DNA from 3 places in the Marinomonas sp. 15G6-16 genome. Region 3 is predicted to be linked to each of the others. Evidence: predicted binding sites of a transcription regulator. Region 3 holds the regulator's gene; each other region holds the start of a gene.

Region 1 (8,199 bases), 180 kb from region 3:
TGGCTCAATGACGTCTTCAATTGTATCTTTGTCTTCACCTAAGGCTGCTGACACACTATCCAAACCAACCGGTCTGCCGTCAAATTTTTCTATCATAGTCAACAACATACGTCGGTCTAAATGATCAAAACCTTGATTATCTACACTTAACATATCTAGCGCTCTTTGAGCAACTTTTTGTCCAACTAATGTTTCACCACTCACTTGAGCAACGTCACGCACACGACGCAAAAGTCTATTGGCTATTCGCGGTGTTCCTCGAGAACGTCTTGCCACTTCAAAGCTACCAGAGTCGTCGAGCGTCATCCCCATTTTGCCCGCAGATCGCGTCACAATAGTGGTTAATGACTCAACATCATAAAACTCAAGTCGCTGCACAATCCCAAAACGATCTCGCAAAGGGGATGTAAGCAAACCAGCTCGTGTTGTAGCTCCGACAAGTGTAAAAGGCGGGAGTTCAATTTTTATTGATCTCGCAGCAGGGCCTTCACCTATCATAATATCCAGCTGATAATCTTCCATTGCTGGGTATAAAACTTCTTCTATTGCAGGGCTCAATCGATGAATTTCATCAATAAATAAGATATCACCTTCGTTCAAATTGGTTAGAAGCGCAGCTAAATCTCCTGCTCTTTCTAAAACTGGGCCAGATGTCGTCTTAACTTCAGCTCCCATTTCGTTGCCAATAATATTGGCTAAGGTTGTCTTACCCAATCCAGGAGGCCCAAAAATCAATGTGTGGTCGAGAGGTTCTTCTCTTTGCCTAGCGGCTTGAATAAAAATTTCCATTTGCTCACGAACAACTGGCTGCCCGATATATTCCGATAAAGCCTGAGGCCGAATAGCACGATCTATCTGTTTGTCATTCCCTTTTAGCTCTGCTGAGATGATACGATCTTGTTCAATCATATTTTATTTCCTTAACATCCCTTGCAATGCTGCCTTAATCACCTCTTCACTGCTGGCAGAATCCATTGGAATGCTCGCAATAGCTTTAGCTGCTTCTTGAGGCTTGTAACCAAGAGAAATAAGCGCAGCTTCTGCTTCTTGTCGAGGGTCGGCTTGTACTTGACGCAAAACAGTTGGTGCGGAAAACAAATCGTTTTTAGCTGCTTGGCCGAGTTTATCTCTAAGTTCAATAATCAAACGTTCTGCCGTTTTCTTACCAACGCCAGGAATCTTGGTTAAGGCGGTTACATCTGAATCCTGAACATTGGCAACCAACTCTTCAGACGACATACTAGACAAGATCGCAAGCGCCATCTTAGGGCCAATACCATTCACTTTAATAAGCACTCTAAATAAAGCTCTCTCGCTTTTATCCATAAATCCATAAAGAGTTTGAGAGTCTTCTTTCACCAAAAAGTGCGTAAACAAGGTTACTTGACCACCTAATTGAGGAAGGTCATAAATCGTTGTCATAGAGGCGCTGATTTCATACCCAACGCCATTAACATCAACCAACAACTCTGGTGGTGTTTTTTCTACCAAAGTTCCAACAATTCTTCCTATCACAGAGCTTTCCTTACATCTTGTTCTGTCCAGCGTTTAGAGGAGCGCCCTGCTCGCTTGCCAACGCCATATTCTAGGCCACCAGAGGTTCGAGTGTTTGCATGGCATAACGCAATGGCCAAAGCATCGGCGGCATCGGCTTGGGGCTTTGATGATAATTGCAATAACATTTGAACCATCAACTGAACCTGCTCCTTGTTAGCGTTACCATTACCAACGACAGACTGTTTCACTCGTCGAGCCGCATATTCATGCACATCCAACTCTTGAATGGAAGCGGCAACAATTGCAGCACCTCTAGCTTGACCAAGCTTTAATGCTGAATTTGCGTTCTTTGCTAAAAACACTTCTTCAATCGCAAATTCATTCGGTTTGTATTCATCCAATAAAGCAGAAACATTGTTAAAAATATGCTTAAGCCTAACCGATAAAGCTTCATCAGGAAGACGAATACAACCACTGTTAACATAAACTGTTTTTCCATTCACAACATCAAGGATGCCGAAACCAGTAATGCGAGAACCTGGGTCAATCGCTAATATTCTAGTGACGCTCATGTTTTTCTCTATTCTCTTTGTTACTGTATATTTCAACAGCCCTTTCGTAAGTATGCAATCTATAAATAAAAAAAGGCCGCTAATCAGCGGCCTTTTACGATTTTTTTGCAGTCCTTTAACATAACTGACTGTTTTTAATCAGCTTAAAGAAGAAAAGAGTCTACTCTGCGACTGGTTTTCTTACTCGAATACTCAATTCTTTTAGCTGTTTCTCGCTAACTTCCCCCGGTGCTTGAGTTAACAAACAAGTCGCGCTTTGCGTTTTAGGGAAAGCAATTACATCACGAATAGATTGTGAACCAGTCATCAACATAACCAGACGATCAAGACCGAATGCTAAGCCGCCATGTGGTGGCGCACCAAACTTAAGCGCATCCAATAAGAAGCCAAATTTCTCTTCTTGCTCTTCTTTAGAAATATTTAGCAATTCGAAAACAGACTCTTGCATATCTGATTGGTGAATACGGATAGAACCACCACCAAGCTCAGTACCATTAAGAACCATGTCGTATGCTTGAGACAAAGCCGTCAATGGATTTGCTTTCAACTCTTCTGGAGAGCAAGAAGGCGCTGTAAATGGATGGTGAATCGCTGTAATGCCGCCATCACTTGTTTCTTCAAACATTGGGAAATCAACAACCCAAAGAGGCGCCCACTCGCAAGTGTAAAGATCCATGTCTTCACCCAACTTGCAACGCAACGCACCAAGCGCTTCATTTACAACTTTTTCAGAGTCTGCACCGAAGAAAATCAAATCGCCGTCTTGAGCATCAAGACGAGTCAAAAGTGCTTCACGTACTTCAACTGGCAAGAACTTAACGATCGGAGATTGCAAACCTTCTTCAAGGTTAGACTTATCGTTTACCTTGATGTAAGCCAAGCCTTTCGCGCCATAAATGCCAACAAACTTAGTGTAGTCATCAATTTGCTTACGAGTAAGTGCGTTACCACCAGGCACTTTAAGTGCAGCAACACGACCTTTTGGATCAGTTGCTGGGCCAGAGAAGACTTTGAAATCTACGCCTGCCATCAAATCAGAAACTGTTACGATTGTTAGCGGAATACGAAGGTCTGGCTTATCGCTACCGTATGTTTCCATTGCTTCTGAATAAGGCATACGAGGGAAGGACCCTAGATCGACATTCAATAGCTCTTTAAACAAACCGGTAATCATTTCTTCTGTCATACCCATGATCTGCTCTTCAGACATGAAAGAAGTTTCAATATCAACCTGAGTAAATTCTGGCTGACGATCGGCACGTAAATCTTCGTCACGGAAACATTTTGCGATTTGGTAGTAACGGTCAAAACCAGACACCATCAACAACTGCTTAAACAACTGTGGAGACTGAGGAAGCGCGAAAAAACTACCTTGCTGCGTACGGCTTGGTACCAAATAGTCACGTGCACCTTCAGGTGTCGCACGAGTCAAAATCGGCGTTTCAATATCTAAGAAACCATTATCATCTAAGTAACGACGTAATACAGAGGTCACTTTAGAGCGGAAACGCATTTTAGCTTGAACTTCAGGGCGACGAAGGTCGATAAAGCGGTTTTTCAAACGAACGTCTTCACCAACATTCTGATGATCATCCAATTGAAATGGTGGTGTTTGCGCTACGTTTAAGATTTCTAGTTCAGTACCAAGAACTTCGATTTCACCCGTATTCATATTTGGGTTAACTGTTCCTTCAGGACGAGCACGAACCAAACCTTTTAATTGCACAACAAATTCATTACGCACGCTATCAGCAAGAGCAAAGCTATCAGCACGATCAGGATCAAAAACAACCTGAGTGATACCTTCACGGTCACGAACGTCTAAGAAAATAACACCACCGTGGTCACGACGACGATGAACCCAACCGCATAAGGTAATTTCTTGTGAAATATTAGAAGCATTTAACTCGCCGCAATAATGGCTGCGCATAATTTCTTTCCTATTACTGTCTCAGTAAGAGAGTGATGTGTTCTTAGGGTGTTTTCTGTTAATTCAGCCAATGTTACCGACATCAACTTATGCAATAAACAGAAGAACGGAATATTTTAAGGCAAAGCATTATATGCGAACAGAGTCCGACTCTCTAGGGGTTGCGTAAAATTTGTCTATGACAAGCTTTGCTCATTTGCTTAGCGGTGAAATTTTAATCTATTTGCTCTATTTCATAGGTCATCTTCAGGCCATTTTGAGAAAGAACAACTTCCTCACCGCACTCCTTTCCTATCAAAGCTTTCCCGACAGGACTGGATAAGGTAACTACTAAAACTTTACTGCCGTTTATTTCGACGGAAAGCCCGCCCGCACATGGCGCAACATAAAAACACTTAGCCAATACCAAATCCGCATCAATAGGAATCAGTTTAACCAAGCTCCATAAATCCACATTATCCCGACTTACCGTTACCTCTTTCTTTTCAAATGCCAACCAATCTTTCTCGCACTCAATAACTCGCTGTGATTGCCCATGAGCCAAATAAGATGCTTCCAACCCAAATGTGTCATATTTATTTTCAGCAACACTCTCTTCATTTGTTGCGGCTTCATGAGCCTGCTTTGCCGCCCATTTAGCATTTTCAAAGCGACTTAATAACGCAGATTGAATCGCCTGATGAACCTCAACTTTGTTCATACATTCTCACCTAAATACATTCGCAGACATTGTAGTGATTCAAATTAAGAATAAAAGCCTCTAAAGCGACTTACTGTAATCATGGAAGAAATATGTCTTTTTCAACAAACGATGAAATCTAAGTTGACAGTGTCAACTATAAAAAATTATATTGATAAGCATTCTCATTAAGGAGATATTCAATTATGAAAGAGGCCATTGCAGAAGCATTACATCAGCTCATTCACGGCCACCGAAACCAAATGAGGTCTCTCAACACAAGTTCTGGTATCTCGATTCCCGTCAATCATATTCGATCTTTGAAATGCATCGACAAAATACCTAACTGCAGTGCAAGAGATATTGCTCGTAAGCTCTCTCTTGATAAGTCACAAATCACTCGAGTTTTGAAAGATCTTGTTTTGGAAGGTTACGTCGAAAAACATCCAGATCCAAATAACCATAGAAGCCAATTATTAACGTTAACTAAACATGGAGAAGCTCTGCTCATCAAACTAAGCGACTTGCACCATCAAAGTATAGAAGCAATGACCGCAGGTCTAAACGACCAACAGATAGCAGATTTCATAAAGATTTCAGAAACGATGATAAGCAATCTTCGCAAATCAATCGAAAACAATTAAGGAGACCAAAATGAGCAAGCCACAACCTAGAGAGCTTATCGTTATTAAAAAAGACCAAATCTCGCCTAATATGTTGCGCATTACGTTAGGCGGGCCAAAGATGAGTAACTTCCCCGAAAATCAGGAAAGTGGCTATGTAAAACTCATTTTCCCAAACGGCGATTCAAAACCTTTATTACGAACTTACACCATCCGACATCAACGGAATAACGAAATTGATATCGACTTTATGCTTCATCAAGATGGCGGCCCTGCATCGACTTGGGCACAACAGTCACAAATCAATGATGCCATAATGATTGGAGGCCCAGGCCCAAAGAAAATGATTGCTCAACCCACTGATTGGCACTTGCTCGTTGGAGACATGACCGCCCTTCCAGCAATTAGCGTTAACTTAGAGCAACTGCCTGCTAATGCGAAAGGCTACGCCGTGATTGAAGTTGTGAGTGCCGATGACATACTGGATTTAAAACATCCAAAAGGTGTCGAGATGAAATGGATTATCAATACTCATCCAGGTGAAGACAGCGCCAGTCTATTAAATGAGGTTAAATCACTTCCATGGCTGGATGGAAAAGTCTCCGCATGGGTAGCTTGCGAATTTAGCAGTATGAAATCTTTGCGCCATTTTCTTAAAAAAGAAAAAGCACTTAGCCATGACTCTTTATATATTTCAAGTTATTGGAAATTAGGCAGCAACGAAGACCAGCACAAAATGGTAAAACGCAATGATGCCGAAGAAGAGATGATATAAAACAAAAAACCGGCTTCGCTGCAGGGCTCCACTATAAAAGTGAATTCCTGTCGCTAAGCCGGTTTTTACAACGCTTTTATTTTAAAACGTTATAGTCGAACGCTCTCAATTACCAAATCAACTACGTCATCCAATGAAGTTTCTGTAATCTCAGAATCAGCGATGGATGAATCCGCAACAAGGAAAGCAACACCTGTTTGACGAACTAATTGAGCTTCCGCTTCAGTCGCATCCGCTTTCACTAATGCCACAATACCTTGACGTAAGAGTAATCGCTCTAATGCATCAGATTTAGCCAATACATCAGCAGACAAGGCAATAACCGCTGGTTTCTGACCAAGGCGCGCTGCACGATCTTCCGCACTGACAATAGTATCCGCATCTAGCTCAGCAACAGCCTCTTCAACCATCCCGGCACCAACGGTGACGTTGGTCAGGCGGTCGATAATAACCAACGCACCAGTCAAACGACTGTTTTGGTATTCATCAAACGCAACAGGCGCATCAAATTGAATCACGCAATCGCCAATACCGTTAAGCTCAAGCGAATCAATGTCGCTTTTCTCTAACGTATTTACATCTACGCGGTGGTTAAAGTGATGCACCTTACCCGGAACGGTTTGCGTGCCTAGCTTAAAGTCATAAAGCTTACCAGGAACCAAAGCCTGATCCGCCATCCACACAACGGATGCTCTTAAAGTAGAAGCGATTAGAGGCTCATTTTCTGGGTGTGACAACATATCGCCACGACTGATGTCGATTTCATCTTCCAATGTAATCGTCACGGCTTGACCAGCTTTAGCCGATGCTAAGTTACCGTCGTAAGTTACAATCTCAGCAACTTTGGACTTTTTACCAGAAGGCAAAGCAACAATCTCATCACCCGGTTTCACAACACCAGCTGCGATGGTTCCAGAAAAACCACGGAAATCTAGGTTTGGACGATTCACATATTGAACAGGCAGACGGAAAGAATCTTTCTTAACATTACGGTTAATCTGAACCGTTTCCAAAATCGCCATCAAAGGCAAACCTTTGTACCAAGGCGTGCTTTCAGAAGCATTCACTACGTTATCGCCACGTAATGCAGACATTGGCACAAACTGAATATCTTCAGGTTTGCGATCGCCAAGCTGGTCTACAAACGCAAGGTAGTCTGACTGAATTTCATTGTATTTAGCTTCAGAGAAATCCACCAAATCCATTTTGTTAACCGCCACAACAACATGCTTAATGCCAAGTAAAGCGGCAATATAAGAGTGGCGACGCGTTTGTGTTTGTACACCGTAACGAGCATCAATCAAGATAATAGCAAGGTCACAAGTAGACGCACCGGTTGCCATGTTACGTGTGTATTGCTCGTGTCCCGGTGTATCAGCAATAATGAATTTACGCTTTTCGGTAGAGAAATAACGGTAAGCTACATCGATCGTGATGCCCTGCTCACGCTCAGCTTGAAGACCATCAACCAATAAGGCTAAATCAACTTCTTCACCTTGAGTTCCTGACTTTTTACTGTCACGTTTAACTGCATCCAAATGATCTTCATAAATCAATTTAGAGTCATGTAGCAAACGACCAATTAACGTACTTTTACCGTCGTCTACGTTGCCACAAGTAAGAAGGCGCAGTAGATCTTTTTCTTCATGTTGTTTCAAATAGCCAAGTATGTCTTGGCTGATCAATTCTGACTGGTGAGACATTCTTTACTCCAAACTTAGAAATAGCCCTGTTTCTTCTTCTCTTCCATTGATCCCGAAGAATCATGGTCAATCATGCGCCCTTGGCGTTCTGAACTGGTTGTCAGTAGCATTTCCTGAATGATCTCAGGCAAAGTTGCTGCTTCTGATTCAACCGCTCCAGTTAACGGATAACAGCCAAGTGTACGGAAACGAACAGACTTCATTTCAGGCGTTTCACCATTAAGAGGCATACGTTCATCATCAACCATGATAAGAGTGCCATCACGCTCAACAACAGGACGTTCAGCAGAGAAGTAAAGAGGAACAATTGGAATACTCTCTAGATAAATGTATTGCCAAATATCCAATTCTGTCCAGTTAGACAATGGGAAAACACGAATACTTTCGCCTTTATTTACTTTGCCGTTGTAGATATTCCAA
Region 2 (8,199 bases), 1.0 Mb from region 3:
GGAACGCATCATTCGTGGCGAAGACACGATTTCAGTAACAGGTAACATCCTGCGTGATTACCTAACTGACTTGTTCCCAATCTTGGAACTTGGTACGTCTGCGAAAATGTTGTCTATCGTTCCAATGCTAAACGGCGGCGGCATGTATGAAACTGGCGCGGGTGGTTCTGCTCCTAAGCACGTTCAACAGCTAATGGAAGAAAACTACCTACGTTGGGATTCACTTGGTGAATTCTTGGCTGTGGCGGTTTCTTTTGAAGAGCTTGGCATCAAGAACAACAACGAGAAAGCAAAAGTACTTGCGAAATGCCTAGATAAAGCAACAGGCAAATTGCTAGACACTAACAAGTCTCCTTCTCGTAAAGTTGGCGGTATCGACAACCGTGGTAGCCACTTCTACCTAGCAATGTACTGGGCTCAAGAGTTGGCAGCACAAACTGAAAACGCTGACCTTGCTGCGAAATTCGCACCATTAGCAAAAGAGCTAACAGCGAAAGAAGATACTATCGTTGCTGAACTGGCTGCAGTACAAGGTAAGCCTGCTGGCCTATCTGGTTACTACCACGTTGACCTAGATGCAGTTGAAAAAGTCATGCGCCCAAGCGCTACATTCAACCAAGCTTTAGCTACACTGTAAGCCTAAACCTTATCTCTATTTAGAGAGGTTTCAGTAACACCAAGCCCAGATGCCGTTTAGATATTTCTATTTAAACGAAATCTGGGCTTTTTTTATGCCTATACAAGCACCTACTCCCTGTATTACCTCGCCTCTTTTGCCTATAATAGCGGCTCCCTGAAAACCATGTTCGAGGCGTTATCTCAATGGAATTAACTAGCTTAAATGCAATTTCCCCTATCGACGGTCGTTACGGATCGAAAACAAACGTATTACGTCGCTCAGTAAGCGAGTACGGTTTGCTACGTATGCGAGTCATAGTTGAAGTTCGCTGGCTACAGGCTCTTGCCAGTCACCCACAAATTGTTGAAGTTCCTGCTCTTAGTGCTCAAGCCAGCACTTTCTTAGACCAATTAGCAGACAACTTCAGTGAAGCCGATGCTCAAGCGATTAAAGACATTGAGAAAACCACCAATCACGATGTGAAAGCGGTTGAGTATTTCATCAAAAACAAAATGGCAGACAACGCGGAATTGGCTGCAATTTCTGAATTTGTTCACTTTGCTTGTACATCGGAAGACATTAATAACTTGTCTCACGCTTTGATGCTTCGTGAAGCTTTGGAAGAAGGCATTACTCCAGAGTTAAACAACATCATTACAGCCATTCAAGACCTAGCTATTGAACATGCTGAGCAACCTATGTTGTCTCGAACTCATGGTCAAACAGCCTCTCCATCTACCATGGGTAAAGAAATGGCGAACGTTGCTGCACGTCTTAGCCGTCAGCTTAAGCAAATCCAAAGCGTTGAATTTTTAGGCAAAATCAACGGCGCGGTGGGTAACTACAACGCTCACCTTTCCGCTTACCCAGATGTGGATTGGCAAGCACACGCAGAGAAGTTTGTGACCTCTTTGGGCTTAACGTGGAACCCTTACACGACTCAAATCGAGCCACACGATTACATCGCAGAATTGTTCGATGCTATCTGTCGTTTCAATACGATTTTGATCGATTTCGATCGTGATGTTTGGGGCTACATTTCTATGGGCTTTTTCAAGCAAAAAACCATTGCAGGTGAAATTGGCTCTTCTACTATGCCGCATAAAGTCAACCCAATTGACTTCGAAAACTCTGAAGGTAACTTGGGCATTGCGAATGCGATTATGGGACACTTGAGCGCGAAACTACCGATTTCTCGCTGGCAGCGTGACCTAACAGATTCAACGGTATTGCGTAACCTAGGTGTTGGCTTAGCTCACAGCTTAATTGCTTACCAATCCACGCTAAAAGGCATCAGCAAGCTTGAAATCAATGCGCCTCGCCTAGATGCAGACTTAGATGCGGCATGGGAAGTTTTGGCTGAGCCAATTCAAACTGTGATGCGTCGTTACGGCATTGAGTCTCCTTATGAAAAACTAAAAGAGCTAACTCGTGGCCGTGTCATTGACCAAGCAACAATCGAAGCGTTTGTTGAAACCTTAGACATGCCAGAAGCAGCCAAAGCCGAGCTAAAAATCTTAACACCAGGCACATATATTGGTAATGCTGTTGCGCAAGCGAAAGCTATTCGTAACTAAGCTTTACTTTTTATAGCCTTAAGAAAAGAGCCGATTTATCGGCTCTTTTTTGTCTTACACTTCCAACTGATTCTTTATATTTTTACGAGAAACCTATGATAGACCTAGATACGCCGTTAACCATTCTTGGCGGAATGACAGCACAAACATTCTTGAATGAATATTGGCAAAAGAAGCCTCTTCTCATTCGTGCTGGTCTGTCAGACTTTGAAGTGCCACTGGAAGCAGATGAACTCGCCGGCATGGCAATGGAAGAAGAAGTCGAGTCACGCCTCGTAATTGAAAACGGTAAAACACCATGGGAGACACAACAAGGGCCATTTGACGAAGACACCTTTGCTAACTTACCAGAAAAAGAATGGACACTTCTCGTTCAAGCGGTTGATCACTGGGTTCCTGAGATTCAAGCATTAAAAGAACAATTCCAATTCCTCCCAAGCTGGCGCCTTGATGATGTGATGATCAGCTACGCAACCGAAGGCGGCAGCGTTGGCCCTCATTATGATCAATACGATGTTTTCTTAATTCAAGTTGCTGGTAAACGCCGCTGGCAAGTTCTCGCGCCTGAGGAATATCAAGACTCAGCCATTGCTGACATATCTCTACACATTTTAGATAACTTCTCTGTAAACCCAGAAATGGATTGGGAATTAGAAGCCGGTGATATTTTGTATTTACCGCCTAACTTCGCCCACAATGGTCGCGCTTTAGACGACGAATGTATGACCTATTCTGTCGGCTTCCGTGCACCAAGCATACAAGATGCTTTGACAGGAATTCGCAACAAACTGTGCGAAAACATCAATGTCAAAAACCGCTTTGCGGCACCAGAAACGGGAAATCGCGATCATAGCGCTCAAATACATCAAGATGATGTTTCCTATTTGCAAGCTGAGTTAGCTAAGCTCATAAATCAGCCTGATGTATTAGCAAACTGGTTAGGCGAAACCATGAGCGAAAGCAAATACCCTGAATATTTAGCGCCGCTAAACTCAAGCGACTTAGATAAAGCGTTTCAAAATGCGATTCAAGGCCGAACCTTTATTCGACCTGGTGATGCGCGTATTTGCTACTATCTCAATGACAAAGAAAATCATATGACGGTTTTCTGCAACGGTGAAAGTATTAATCTGGACAGTGAATTAGCCCCATTTGTTCAAGCAATTACAGATCAGGTTGAATTTGATTTTTCTGGTTTAGACTTAAGCCAAAACGATGACTTAGAGCCTCTTGTGCGATTTTTTATTCGCCAACAAGGTGTTATTGAACTCGTCGCGCCAGAATAAAAACAGGAGAACAAGGTGAAGGTATTAACTTCGGACTGGAACAGCAGCAAAGACCAAATAACCTTTGTACGCAAACAAGTCTTTATTATTGAACAAGGCATCGACCCAGAAGACGAATGGGATGACCATGATGAAGATGCCGTTCACTTTGTAACTTTTGGCACAACAGCCGTACCGACAGGAACTTGTCGACTGACAGAAGAAGGTCAATTAGGCCGTTTAGCAGTATTGCCTGCTTATCGACACCAAGGCTACGGTGAAATGCTGATGGCTAGAGCCATCAAAGTCGCGAGAGAAATGGGGCTCAGAAAAGTTTTCCTCAATGCCCAAGTCGATTCCCAGCAATTTTACACAAAGCAAAACTTCCGTTCTGACGGTAAGATATTTCTAGAAGCAGGAAAAATGCACGTCCGAATGGAACGGGAAATATAACCGGCCTTTGAACTTAAGTTTAAATTTACTGCTTTTTAGACATAAAAAAACGAGCTTTTCTGTATTAGAAAGCTCGTTTTTTTTCGTTCTAAATCGCTAATTAAACAACAGCAATTAGCTCAACATCAAACTGTAGAACAGAGAAAGGCTGAATCATTGCGCCTGCGCCTTGTGCGCCGTAAGCTAATTCAGCTGGAATTGTTAGACGGTATTTCGCGCCTTCTTTCATCAACTGAAGACCTTCAGTCCAACCAGCAATAACGCCAGTTAGAGGAAATTCAATTGGCTCGCCACGGGCAATTGAGCTATCGAATACTTGACCATCAATCAAGCGACCTTCGTAATGAACACGAACGGTTGATTCAAGGCTAGGAGTTGCGCCAGTACCTTCTTCAAGAACTTCGAACTGCAAACCGCTTTCCGTTGTTTGAACGCCATCTTTTGCTTTGTTTTCTGCAAGGAATGCTTCGCCAGCTTTTACTGTTTCTTCAGATCCAGCGCGAGCTTTTTCTTCCATTTTTTGCTGAAGTTCTGCAAAAGCTGCTTCCAATTCTTCACCTGGAACGCGCATTTCAGCTTGATTCAAAGAATCTTCAATCGCAGCAAAAAGATGCGTTAGAGATAATTCTCCAAGGTCACTACCACGTAGTTGATCACCAATTTGGCGACCAATACCGTATGCGATTTTTGCTTCATTCGAATCGAACGACAGTTCAGACATGTTTACACTCTCTTATTCGTTACACATAAAAATTGAGCGCAAATTGTAACATAGCCAGAATCACATGGGCTCATTTTTCAAAACCATTAAACTGCCGCTGCTGGATTAATATTTTTTATATTAAATCGATAGATTTATTAAATGATATCCATTATCATTTAATGAATTCATTGAGCGAAGGAACCCATTATGAAAACGAAGCGCTTTATACCATCAACCATACAAAATCGAGTCAGCAAAAAATCTTCTGACTATTGGGGCATGCTATTCATCAGCTTCTTATTTTTGTCGGCTATCAGTAGCTTTTTATTTGCAAATCACATTGATCGCCCTCAGCTTGATAATGTCTCGAGTACATCACACCAAACAAATACGGTAGTGGTGAATAAAAATCAGAAAATAAAAAGCTAAACCGACACACCTTTCACTTCTCTCAGCGGATTCAATAAAGCAACGCCACTCTAGTCAAGGTTACATTTGTTCGATACACTTACTGTATATATAAACAGTAAGTGTATTCATGATTCTTTATATTGCAGAGAAACCAAGCCTTGCTCGCGCCATTGCAGCCGCCCTCCCATCACCACAGAAAAAAGAAGACGGCTGTATTTGGTTGCCTAATGGAGACTGTATTAGCTGGTGTATTGGGCATTTGCTAGAGCAAGCTGAACCTCATCAATATGATCCTATTTTTAAATCATGGAGCTTGGATCATCTGCCAATTATCCCAACCGACTGGCAATGGCAGGAAAAAGCCAACACAAAAAAACAGCTAGGTGTTTTAAAAAAACTCATTAAAAAAGCAACGCATCTTGTTCATGCAGGTGACCCAGACCGCGAAGGTCAGCTGTTAGTTGATGAGGTCATTCATTTCACCAAAGTGCCTAAGCTCAAACTGCAAAATACTCAACGCCTCCTGATTAATGACCTAACACCAAGCGCCGTCAAAAAAGCACTAAACAACTTACGCCCAAACAGCGAGTTCGCTGCTCTTTCCCGTTCAGCCTTAGCGAGAGCCAGAGCCGATTGGTTATTTGGTTTAAACCTTACTAGAGCCTATACCATTAGAGGCCGACAAGCTGGCTATCAAGGCGTTCTATCCATTGGCCGAGTGCAAACGCCAGTATTGGGCCTTGTGGCGGCGAGAGACAAGGAGCGAGAACACTTTATTCCGAAAGACTACTTCCAAGTCTGGGCTCAATTAGAAACTAATCTGAAAGTAAGGTTTCAAGCGAAGTGGCTGCCAAGTGAAGCTTGCAAGCCGCATATGGATGAAGAAAACCGCGTTCTAAATCGAGCTTTAGCCGTCAATGTCGCTTCTCGTATCACCAACCAACCAGCCAATGTTATTGAGGCGAGCTATAAGCAAAAGAAGCAAGCGCCTCCTTTGCCTTATAATTTATCAAGCCTTCAAATCGATGCAGCGAAGATTTTCTCGTTATCCGCTCAACAAGTTTTGGATACTTGCCAAACCTTGTATGAACGCCATCAAATGATCACCTACCCGAGATCAGATTGTCGTTATCTACCAAGTCTTCAACACAAAGACGCGAAAGGTATTTTAGCCTCGTTAGGTAAGGCCACAGCAGAACTTGCACAAGGTGCTAAGAATGCGAACCCAGCAATACGCAGCAAAGCATGGAATGACAAACAAGTTACCGCTCACCATGCGATCATTCCGACTAGCCAAGCCCATAAAGCAGGCTCTCTCGGAAAAGTAGAATCACAGGTATTTGGGCTGATTGCTCGCCAGTATTTAATGCAGTTCTATCCCGATTATGATTTCCTCGCCTCTTATATCAAGCTCGATATCGCTGGTGGTCAGTTTGAAGCAAAGGGCAATACAGCAATCTCTCTTGGGTGGCGTACACTGCTTCCGCAAAAAACAAAGTCGAGCAATAAAGGAGAGCAAAACGGCGAAGAACAAAATGAATTGCCTAAACTTCAGAAAGGCGATTCACTTTGGTGTCATGAGGGTATTATTCATGACAAAGTCACCACGCCGCCAGCCGCTTTTACTGATGCTACCTTGCTTTCAGCAATGACAGGAATTAGTCGCTTTGTCACAAATAAAGACATAAAAGCCATTTTGAAAGACACAGATGGACTGGGAACAGACGCCACAAGAGCAAGTATTATTGAGTTGTTATTTAAACGAGGGTTCTTAATCAGACAAGGGAAACAAATACACGCCAGCGAAACAGGCCGAGCGTTTGTAGACTGCTTACCTAGCCAATTGGTCACACCTGATATGACAGCTCAATGGGAATCAACACTAAACACAATAAGCCTCGGTGAAACAAGTTATCAAAGCTTTATGTCACATTTAGAAAGTAATTTAGTAGAACTGTTAGACGCCTCGAAAAGCCTGTCTTCAGCGTCATTAAAGCATTTGCCTGCGCCAGCTAAGAAAGCTTTTTCAAAGCGCTCAACAGGCAAAAGAAAGTCCGCATCGAAGCCCTCAAACAGCACATCAAAAACGAGAACAAGACGGTCTACTGCAAAGCGCTAAATAAGTTAAGTTCAAAAAGCTAGCCTATTGCTAACCAAGCTCCGACACCAATCATTAAGGTTCCAGCAATGCGGTTCATTATACGAACATTGCCACTTTGCATAAGCAAAGATTTGAGTGTTCGACCGCCCGCCGCATAGATAAGCAGACAGCTGAATTCAAGCATGAGAATAACACTAATCAATATGATCAACTGACTAGCGAGTGGTTGAGTTGCATCTAAAAAAGGCGGTAATAATGCCACAAAAAACGCCCAACCTTTAGGGTTGGCAATGGCAGTCACAAAGCCTTGTGAGATTAAATCAATACGAGAAGCAGGCTCTTCTTCAGATTCCATTTTAATGGCCATTTTGCCTTTAGATAGCCACATTTGAATACCGATATACGCCAAGTAAGCGCCGCCTAAATATTTTAAAACGAGGAAAACATTCGGATAATTTAAAAGTAAAGCTGCGACGCCAATAGCAGATAAAGTGGCTACGGTCGCAACACCAATAAGCTCACCAAACATCATCCAAAGTGCGCGCTTAATACCGATTGTCATGCCAAGCGTCATGGCAAGAGTCATGCACATACCAGGCGTGATAGAGACAAAAAAGAAAGTAGGTATAAAAGCAGAAAGCAGAGCGAGGTTCACACAATATCCTTATCTAAATTAAAAGTTCAATTCACACAAATTAAAAACGTTTTTTCTCTTTGAAGTCAGAATTTTCAATAAACTTATTCCATTCATCATCCATTTCTTCTTTCTCGTTCGTCATCGTCTTACTAATTTCTTCTTCTGCTTTCTGTAAGGCCAAATCTTCTTCAAGCTCTTGAATGACATCTTTTAATTTCAAAATTGCTGGCTGGGCTTGGGCAGAGTCTTTTAATGGCGATAACTGAGACAAAGCCTCTTTATATTGCTCTAACGCCTTATCTATTCTTCCACTTAGAAAGTCTTTTCGAGCAAGGTAAGCATAATGGTCAGCATTAATTTTATACTTGAAGAAATGCATTAACTGAATATAGCGATAAGCTAAATCAGAATCGATTTCTTTGTCTCTTTGCGC
Region 3 (8,199 bases):
GCCTTCTAAAAAAGAGCGACATCGTATGGATTTACGTATGCAGGCTCGAAAACTTGGTCTTGTTGTTCAGCTTACATCAATTGAATTGCCAGACAAGTGGGATAAATCAAAGGAAAGGTATAAAGTTGTTGCTTATTCGTTTTATCGTGTAAAGGCGTTAACTTCTTTGCCTGAGGTTATTTGGCTGCTGCCTTATGAGGTCTGGAAGTATCAGGCTGTTGGTGATAGTTGGTGGTCGAGTGACAGCATACCTCTCTCAGATTCGTCGATTAAGACGTTAGAAAAATATGGCGCAATATTAAAGGCAATTGAAATTACGCCAGAGTCTGTTTCACTTTATTGGAATGAGGCAGCAGATGAGCAGGAATTAGAAGAGCTCGCTAAGATGATTTTCTCATTGACTGAAATTTCCTCTGTTCTAAATAAATAAGCTTTTAACGTTATGCTTTTTAAAGCTCTTGTGTGCTTGTTTTGTTGTGATCAATGTTTTGGATCAAATCGCCAAGTGCTTCTTCTGGGTTGTCGCTGTTTTTAATAGCCTCAATCTGTGGAGAAAGAATGGCCTTCATGCGATCTGTGACAAAAGTGTTTAATATTTTCTTCTCTGGTCGTTCCACTGTGTCTGATTTGATATGTGAAAGAATAACGCCATAAAGAGTTTGTGCTACGCGCATATCGCCATCATCAAAGTTTTTGTTGGCTTGAACGAGCTGACGATTTAATTGAAGCCATAGGTTTAACCATCTTAGATAATCGTAGCAAGCTTGATAATGAGCGTTGCTGATTCTACCTTTCCTGCGTAGATAAAGTAGTAACTTAGCAAGTTTGGTTAAACGCTCTTTATAATTACTCTTTTCTTGAAAATTTAGTATTTCTGGTTCAGGGTTAAACTCAATGGCATCACTGTTTTGTCCTTCTTCTGCTTTGGCAATGCGGATTTCTGTTTTTTCTGGGTCGTCAGAATACTGTAGAAGCTCGCGGAGTGTGTCTAGATAAAAGTCATAAAGAACATCCGTTGCTATGGTATCTGTGTTAATGTCCTTGATGCCTCGGATGTGTTGTTCAATGCGATCGGCTCTATTTGATAGATGTAATTGCTTTACTCGGCGTGCCGTTATCTCTTTTTCTTTCTGATGTGCGCGTGATCCAATGATCACAGATAAGATGACTATGATGATTAAAAAGGCAATTGTTAAAATTTGAAGCGTAGCCATGATTGTCCTTAAGCAATGAATTCAGTATGTTAAATAAGAAATACTAAGTTCAGCAAGATATAATATGAGAAACAATACAGGGATCGCTTGTCATATAAAAGGTGTTTGCTTAATATCAGCGCCCCAAGAGATTAAACTTCGTGCAATGTGGATTTGCAGACCTAATTTATAAAAGGCTTACACAGTTCAATGGGAAAATCACTGGTTATCGTGGAATCGCCAGCTAAGGCGAAAACCATAAACAAATATCTGGGCAATGACTTTATTGTTAAATCGAGTGTAGGACACATTCGAGATTTGCCAACAGGTACTACTTCCTCATCAACGCCTCAGGAGCGTGCGAAGCAGGCTGCGTTGACGCGTAAAATGAGCCCAGAGGAAAAGATTGCATACAAAAGTGCTAAATCTAGAAAGCAGTTGATTGCCAGAATGGGGGTTGATCCAGAAAATAATTGGAAAGCCCATTATGAAGTTCTTCCTGGCAAGGAAAAGGTTGTCGATGAATTAAAGCGCTTAGCCAAAAATGCTGACACCATCTATCTCGCGACCGATTTGGATAGAGAGGGTGAGGCGATTGCTTGGCATTTGCGTGAAGCCATTGGTGGTGATGATAGTCGCTATAAGCGAGTGGTCTTCAACGAAATTACCAAAAAAGCCATTACAGCGGCTTTTGATACGCCTTCCGAATTGGATTTGAACCGTGTTAACGCACAACAAGCACGTCGATTCTTGGATCGCGTTGTTGGTTTCATGGTGTCGCCTCTGTTATGGGCGAAAGTGGCTCGTGGCTTGTCTGCTGGTCGAGTTCAATCTGTTGCAGTTCGTTTGATCGTTGAGCGAGAAAAAGAAATTCGAGCTTTTATTCCTGATGAATTTTGGGAATTGGATGCGATGTTGGCAACACCTTCGAAAGAAGTGATCAAATTTGAAGCGACCAAATATCAGAATAAAGAATATCGCCCAGTTAATCAGGCTCAATCTGATGAGCATGTTAGTCGCTTAGAGAAAGCCAAATACCTAGTTAGTAGCCGAGAAGATAAACCGACGACGAGTAAGCCGTCTGCACCATTTATCACCTCAACACTTCAGCAGGCTGCCAGCACGCGTTTAGGTTACGGCGTTAAGAAGACCATGATGTTGGCCCAAAGGCTTTATGAAGCGGGTTACATCACTTATATGCGTACAGACTCGACAAACTTGAGTGCCGACGCGGTTGAAGCATTAAGAGGTTATATCTCAGCTCATTTTGGCGAAGCTTATTTGCCAGCAGAGCCTATTCGTTACAGCAGCAAAGAAGGGGCGCAAGAAGCCCATGAAGCGATTCGACCTTCTGATGTGAATGTACGAGTAGATGATTTGCTCGGTATGGAGAAAGACTCTCATCGTTTATATGACTTAATTCGCAGTCAATTTATGGCGTGTCAGATGACACCTGCAGAGTACACTTCGACCACAATTACAGTCACCAGTGGCGAATACGAGTTTAAAGCCAAAGGCCGAATTTTACGCTTTGATGGTTACACTCGTGCGATGCAAACCGTTGTTAAAAAAGGTGAAGATAATATCCTGCCTGATGTAGGCAAAGGTGAATATCTTGATCTAAAAGAGCTTTTGCCAGAACAGCACTTCACTAAGCCAATTGCGCGTTTCAGCGAAGCCAGTTTGGTAAAAGAGCTTGAAAAACGTGGTATTGGCCGACCTTCTACATACGCATCTATTATTTCGACAATCCAAGATCGTGGATATGTTCGTGTAGAAAACCGTCGTTTTTACGCTGAAAAAATGGGTGATATTGTTACTGAACGTCTAGTGGACAGCTTTAGTTCATTGATGAATTTCAGTTTTACTGCGCAAATGGAAGAGCAGCTCGACGATATTGCAGAAGGTCATAAAGACTGGATTAAAACCCTTAACGCATTTTATAAGGACTTTAGTGGTGTGTTGGCAAAAGCAGAGTCGCCTGAAGGCGGTATGATGCTGAACGAGCCAACGCCGACGGATGTTGAATGTCCTACTTGTTCTCGTCCTATGCAAATCCGTACAGCTAGCACAGGCGTATTTATGTCTTGTTCTGGTTACGCTTTACCACCAAAAGAGCGCTGTAAGGCAACGATCAATTTAGTTCGTGGTGATGAAGCGGTTGCCGTTGACGACGAAGAAGGTGAATCTAAAGCACTTATTAATAAGCATCGTTGTAAGATTTGTGGCTCTGCAATGGACAGCTATTTGATGGATGAAAAACGCAAGCTTCATGTTTGTGGTAACAATCCATCTTGTTCTGGTTATGAAGTAGAGAAAGGCACATTCAAAATTAAAGGTTACGACGGCCCTGTTATTGAGTGTGATAAGTGTTCCGCTGATATGCAGCTTAAGACAGGTCGATTTGGTAAGTACTTTGGTTGTACCAATGAAGACTGCAAAAACACTCGGAAGCTCTTGAAGAGTGGTGAAGCTGCGCCGCCGAAAATGGATCCTGTGCCAATGCCAGATTTGGCATGTGTCAAAGTGGAAGACCATTACATATTGCGTGATGGCGCGACAGGTTTATTCCTTGCGGCAAGTCAGTTCCCTCGAAAACGAGAAACGCGTGCGCCATTGGTGAAAGAGTTGCTGCCGTACATGGATCAAATCGATCCTAAATACCACTTCTTTGCGAAAGCGCCTGTCGCTGACTCAGAAGGTCGACCAACCATTATTCGTTATAGCCGTAAAACCAAAGAGCAATATGTTATGACGGAAGAAGAGGGTAAACCGACTGGCTGGAAAGCCTTTTATGTTGGCTCTAAATGGGTCATCGAGGAAGGCAAAAAGAAATGAGTGGTGTTAGCTTAGCAAGTTTAACCAATCAGAAAATTGATACAGCAAAACGTTTTATTCAGCAAAGCCAAGATATGGATGAGAAGTGGTTGAGTGTTGGGTTAGAAAGCTCAGCTATTTTTCAGTTGAAAAGTGCGTTGAATGGCTTGTTGAAGGAGATTTCAACTGCCTACTCGCTGTCAGGCTCTTTGGATGTTTCTGTGCTTATGAAAGAGGCAGAATCAAAACACATGGTAGTGCCGGCATTGAGTGAATTGGCAGATTTATATTCTCGCAAAGATTCTTGGTGTGCCCAATTAGAGCAAGCTTACCTTGCTCAGTTGGAGTGTCGTGCTGCTGTGTCTGTAATGGGCGGCGATAATCTTATTGGTCGCGGTAACGATGCGGGCGCTTCAGTGGGTTTCTATTTGGCGAATTTAGCTGAGTTGGTTTTGCGTTTTAGAGAAGAGTCATCAGAGTATTGAATATGAAAGAGTCCTACCTAGAAATTGTTGAGCTGGAGAACGGCGATATTGTGCTGAGACCAGCCAGTGAAGATGGTGAGGAAACGACACCGCTAGCAACATTGCAAATATCAGACGACACTCGATCTTATTTGAAGGATCGTTACTTCGAACTGGCAAAGTGTATGTTTCATGCAGGTATTGATTATGTTTATTCAGACGAATCTTTTTTTGATGAAGGTGCTGAATATCTTGAGAATGAAGAGTTTCGACCAAAAATTCTGCATTAATTGATCGTTATTTGTTATTTAGAAAAGCGAAGCACATGCTTCGCTTTTCTATTGGTGCGGAAAAACTGTTAAAGGCCTTGTCTTATCACGCCGACAGACAGTCCCTCAATGGCAAAGTCTTCGCTTTCGAGATCAACAATGATGTCATTGTATTCTTCGTTTTCAGGAATCAGGCGAACGATGCTGCCTTTTTGCTCAAAGCGTTTTACTGTTACTTCATCACCGATGCGTGCAACGACTACTTGGCCATTGTGTACCGTACTGGTTTTGTGAACAGCGAGAAGGTCGCCTTCCATTATGCCGATGTTTTTCATGCTGGTTCCCGAGACAGATAGGAAGTAATCCGCCTGAGGTGAAAACATATTGGCTGGAATGTTGACATGAGAGTCAATGTTCTCTTGAGCAAGAATAGGGTAGCCGGCGGCAACTTTTCCAATAATTGGTAAGCCTAAATCTTCTGGCTCGTCATTGGAGGCTTCTTCAATGAGACGAATCCCACGAGAGGCGCCAGATAGCATTTCAATCGCCCCTTTTTTGGATAAGGCTTTTAAATGTTCTTCGGCAGCATTGGGTGATTTAAACCCAAGGCGACGGGCGATTTCTGCTCTAGTAGGTGGAAACCCCGTTTCATTAATAAATTCACGAATGGTTTCTAGTACGTCAGATTGTCTTTTGGTTAATTTAATCATAAGGAGTCTGGTTGTTTATACAGTAACTGTTATTATATACAGCATTCTTAACTAATCTCAATAATATAAATGCTTTCAGACGAACTAAAAAAACAAATTCAACTCGCATATCGAGCTTCTTTGGATGCGAAGTCCCATAAACCAAGGGCTGGACAGCGCCAAATGATAGGCGCTATCGCTCGTACATTGGGAAATATTAAGCAAGGCTCGGAAGGTGAAAGGCTGGATGAAAAGCATGTTGCTGTTATTGAGGCTGGAACAGGAACCGGTAAAACGCTTTCATATTGTCTTGCCGCCATTCCAATTGCGAAAGCGCGTGGTTTAAAGCTGGTTATTTCAACAGCGACGGTTGCGCTGCAAGAGCAGATTCTCCACAAAGAGTTGCCGGATTTACTTGAGCATACCGAGTTAAATTTCAAATATACCTTAGCTAAAGGGCGAGGCCGATATTTGTGCTTGAATAATTTAGAGGGCTTTTTAAGCTCAGAAGAGCAAGCAATTGATGATATGTTTGCAGGGCTTTTTGAGCAGCATTTACAGTCGGATGATGTGAATACCGCTTTATATCAAGAAATGGATGCGGCGTTAGAAAAAGGTGGTTGGGACGGCGATAAAGATAATTGGGAAGGCGTTATTCGTGAGCAAGATTGGCGCCGTTTAACTACAGATCATCAGCAGTGTACGAATCGAAATTGTGCTAATTATTCCGCTTGCCCTTTCTTTAAAGCAAGAGCCGAAATTGAGGTGGCTGATGTAATCGTTGCAAACCATGACTTGGTTTTAGCGGATTTATCTTTAGGTGGTGGTGCGATTTTGTCAGCCCCGAAAGAAACAATTTATGTGTTTGATGAAGGCCATCATTTGCCAGATAAGGCGATTGGTCACTTCCGTCATGAAGTTAGGTTGCAGCAGAGTATTGCTTGGCTTCGTCAATTGGAAAAGAATCTAGTCAATCTCAAGCAAGAGCTGACGGATGACGTCAGTTTAACCGGTCAGCTTTTGCTTAAAATTCCTCAGCAAATACAAAGTATCGTTAACTTTATTCAATATGCCCAACAAGGTTTAGCGCCTTATATTCAGGGTTTAGGGTTGGATCAGGAAAACAATCAGCATCGTTTTGAGTTTGGTTTAATACCAGATGAGCTGCGCCAATTGGCTTACAGTCTACAAACCTCTTATCAGAAACTGTTTAATAACATCGAAAGCATTCAAGATGAATGTAAGAAAACCAAACAAAATGAAGGCATGGGAATTACGCCGGAAACAGCAGAAACTTGGCAGCCAATATTGGGTGTGATTTTGGGTAGGTTGGAGCAGTCGGTCAGCTTGTGGCGATTGTATTCTACAGTTGATGATCAAAATTATCCGCCTAATGCTCGTTGGTTGGTTTTATCTGGGCAAGGAATGGAGCAGGATATCGAACTTGGTGGTTCTCCTATTTTGGCGGCAAACACACTGAGGCAGCAACTTTGGGATAAGTGCTTTGGCGCTGTGGTGACTTCTGCCACACTGACAGCACTCAACCAGTTTCATCGCTTTAATATGCGCTCCGGTGTTCCCCGTGAAAGTGAATATTTGCGAGTCTTGAGTCCATTTGATTTTCAAGAAAACGGCTTGTTGATCGTTCCTGATATGGAGAATGAGCCAAACCGCGTTGAGCAACATACGGCAGAAATTATCGCTTATTTAAATAAATCAGTAGATATTGAAAAAGGCAGTCTGGTGCTGTTTTCTTCGCGTCGACAAATGGAAGAAGTGTCTTTGTCTCTTTCTGATAAGTTGAAAGAAATTTTACTGATGCAGGGAGAGCAATCTAAGCGAGTTATTCTGGATTCCCATAAATCACGAATTGATGACGGAAAAGGCAGTTTGTTATTCGGCTTAGCCAGTTTTGCTGAAGGTGTTGATTTACCCGGTAATTACTTAACAAGAGTTTATATTGCTAAGATTCCGTTTGCGGTTCCGGATGACCCTGTTGAGGCAACGTTGGCGGAATGGATTCAAAAGCGTGGTGGTAATCCATTTATGGAAATCACCATTCCTGATGCATCTTTGAGGTTAGTTCAAGCAACCGGTCGTTTATTGAGAAATGAAAAAGACTCTGGTGAAATCCATATATTGGATAAGCGCTTAAAGACAAAGCGTTATGGGCCTCAATTAATCAGCAGTTTGCCGCCTTATCGATATCAATAAATACGCCAGACAAAAAGCAAAGGGTGATAAAGCCTTGTCAATTAGGTACACTCCTTACACAAATGTTTATCATCAAAAACATATAACCTTAAAACATTATAGAAGCGTATAGATTCCAATATGGAAAACCAAAATCAAGAAGTGTCATCAGAAAAAACAGCAAAGCCTAAGCGTAGCCGCCGTCCAAATAAACGCCCTAGAAACAACAGTGAAAAGCCAGTAAACGCAAAAAGCTCTCAAGCTCCTGATTCCGTTGATGAGGCTCAGAGTGGCTCTAAAAAAGCTCCAATTTGGTCTATTGAAGACTTTCCAGTAGCGGAAGTTGAAGGTAAGTTGCGCTTTCATGATCTAAACCTTCCTGATCGTGTTTTGAAGTCTATTTCTGAAATGGGTTTTGAGTATTGCAGTGAAATTCAAGCGGAAACATTGCCGATGACCTTGCAGGGTTATGACATTATTGGTCAAGCTCAAACTGGTACAGGAAAAACAGCGGCTTTCCTAATCGCTATGATCAGCGATTTCTTAGATTACCCATTAGAAGAAAAACGTTCGA

The links. Region 3 encodes LexA, which represses DNA repair genes until DNA is damaged. Its sites were predicted from a motif close to TACTGTNTANNTANACAGTA; they were not measured.
Region 1: the regulator LexA is predicted to act here: its motif matches at 2,091-2,110, upstream of ruvC (crossover junction endodeoxyribonuclease RuvC).
Region 2: the regulator LexA is predicted to act here: its motif matches at 5,127-5,146, upstream of AC0L46_RS04800 (DNA topoisomerase III).

What each region holds. Positions count from the first base shown of each region.
Region 1 is NZ_CM147916.1:159,105-167,303, forward strand. It holds gene ruvB (Holliday junction branch migration DNA helicase RuvB) at 1-909, opposite strand, end outside; gene ruvA (Holliday junction branch migration protein RuvA) at 913-1,515, opposite strand; gene ruvC (crossover junction endodeoxyribonuclease RuvC) at 1,512-2,069, opposite strand; gene aspS (aspartate--tRNA ligase) at 2,230-3,999, opposite strand; gene AC0L46_RS00840 (GreA/GreB family elongation factor) at 4,214-4,699, opposite strand; gene AC0L46_RS00845 (MarR family winged helix-turn-helix transcriptional regulator) at 4,885-5,322, shown strand; gene AC0L46_RS00850 (siderophore-interacting protein) at 5,333-6,076, shown strand; gene cysN (sulfate adenylyltransferase subunit CysN) at 6,166-7,779, opposite strand; gene cysD (sulfate adenylyltransferase subunit CysD) at 7,794-8,199, opposite strand, start outside.
Region 2 is NZ_CM147916.1:988,809-997,007, forward strand. It holds gene AC0L46_RS04770 (NADP-dependent isocitrate dehydrogenase) at 1-637, shown strand, start outside; gene purB (adenylosuccinate lyase) at 823-2,196, shown strand; gene AC0L46_RS04780 (JmjC domain-containing protein) at 2,292-3,482, shown strand; gene AC0L46_RS04785 (GNAT family N-acetyltransferase) at 3,498-3,914, shown strand; gene AC0L46_RS04790 (FKBP-type peptidyl-prolyl cis-trans isomerase) at 4,015-4,635, opposite strand; gene AC0L46_RS04795 (hypothetical protein) at 4,825-5,046, shown strand; gene AC0L46_RS04800 (DNA topoisomerase III) at 5,156-7,147, shown strand; gene AC0L46_RS04805 (LysE family translocator) at 7,167-7,784, opposite strand; gene AC0L46_RS04810 (hypothetical protein) at 7,825-8,199, opposite strand, start outside.
Region 3 is NZ_CM147916.1:3,208,763-3,216,961, forward strand. It holds gene AC0L46_RS15240 (hypothetical protein) at 1-430, shown strand, start outside; gene AC0L46_RS15245 (DNA topoisomerase I) at 450-1,214, opposite strand; gene topA (type I DNA topoisomerase) at 1,404-4,031, shown strand; gene AC0L46_RS15255 (DUF6586 family protein) at 4,028-4,495, shown strand; gene AC0L46_RS15260 (hypothetical protein) at 4,498-4,764, shown strand; gene lexA (transcriptional repressor LexA) at 4,833-5,453, opposite strand; gene dinG (ATP-dependent DNA helicase DinG) at 5,523-7,646, shown strand; gene AC0L46_RS15275 (DEAD/DEAH box helicase) at 7,767-8,199, shown strand, end outside.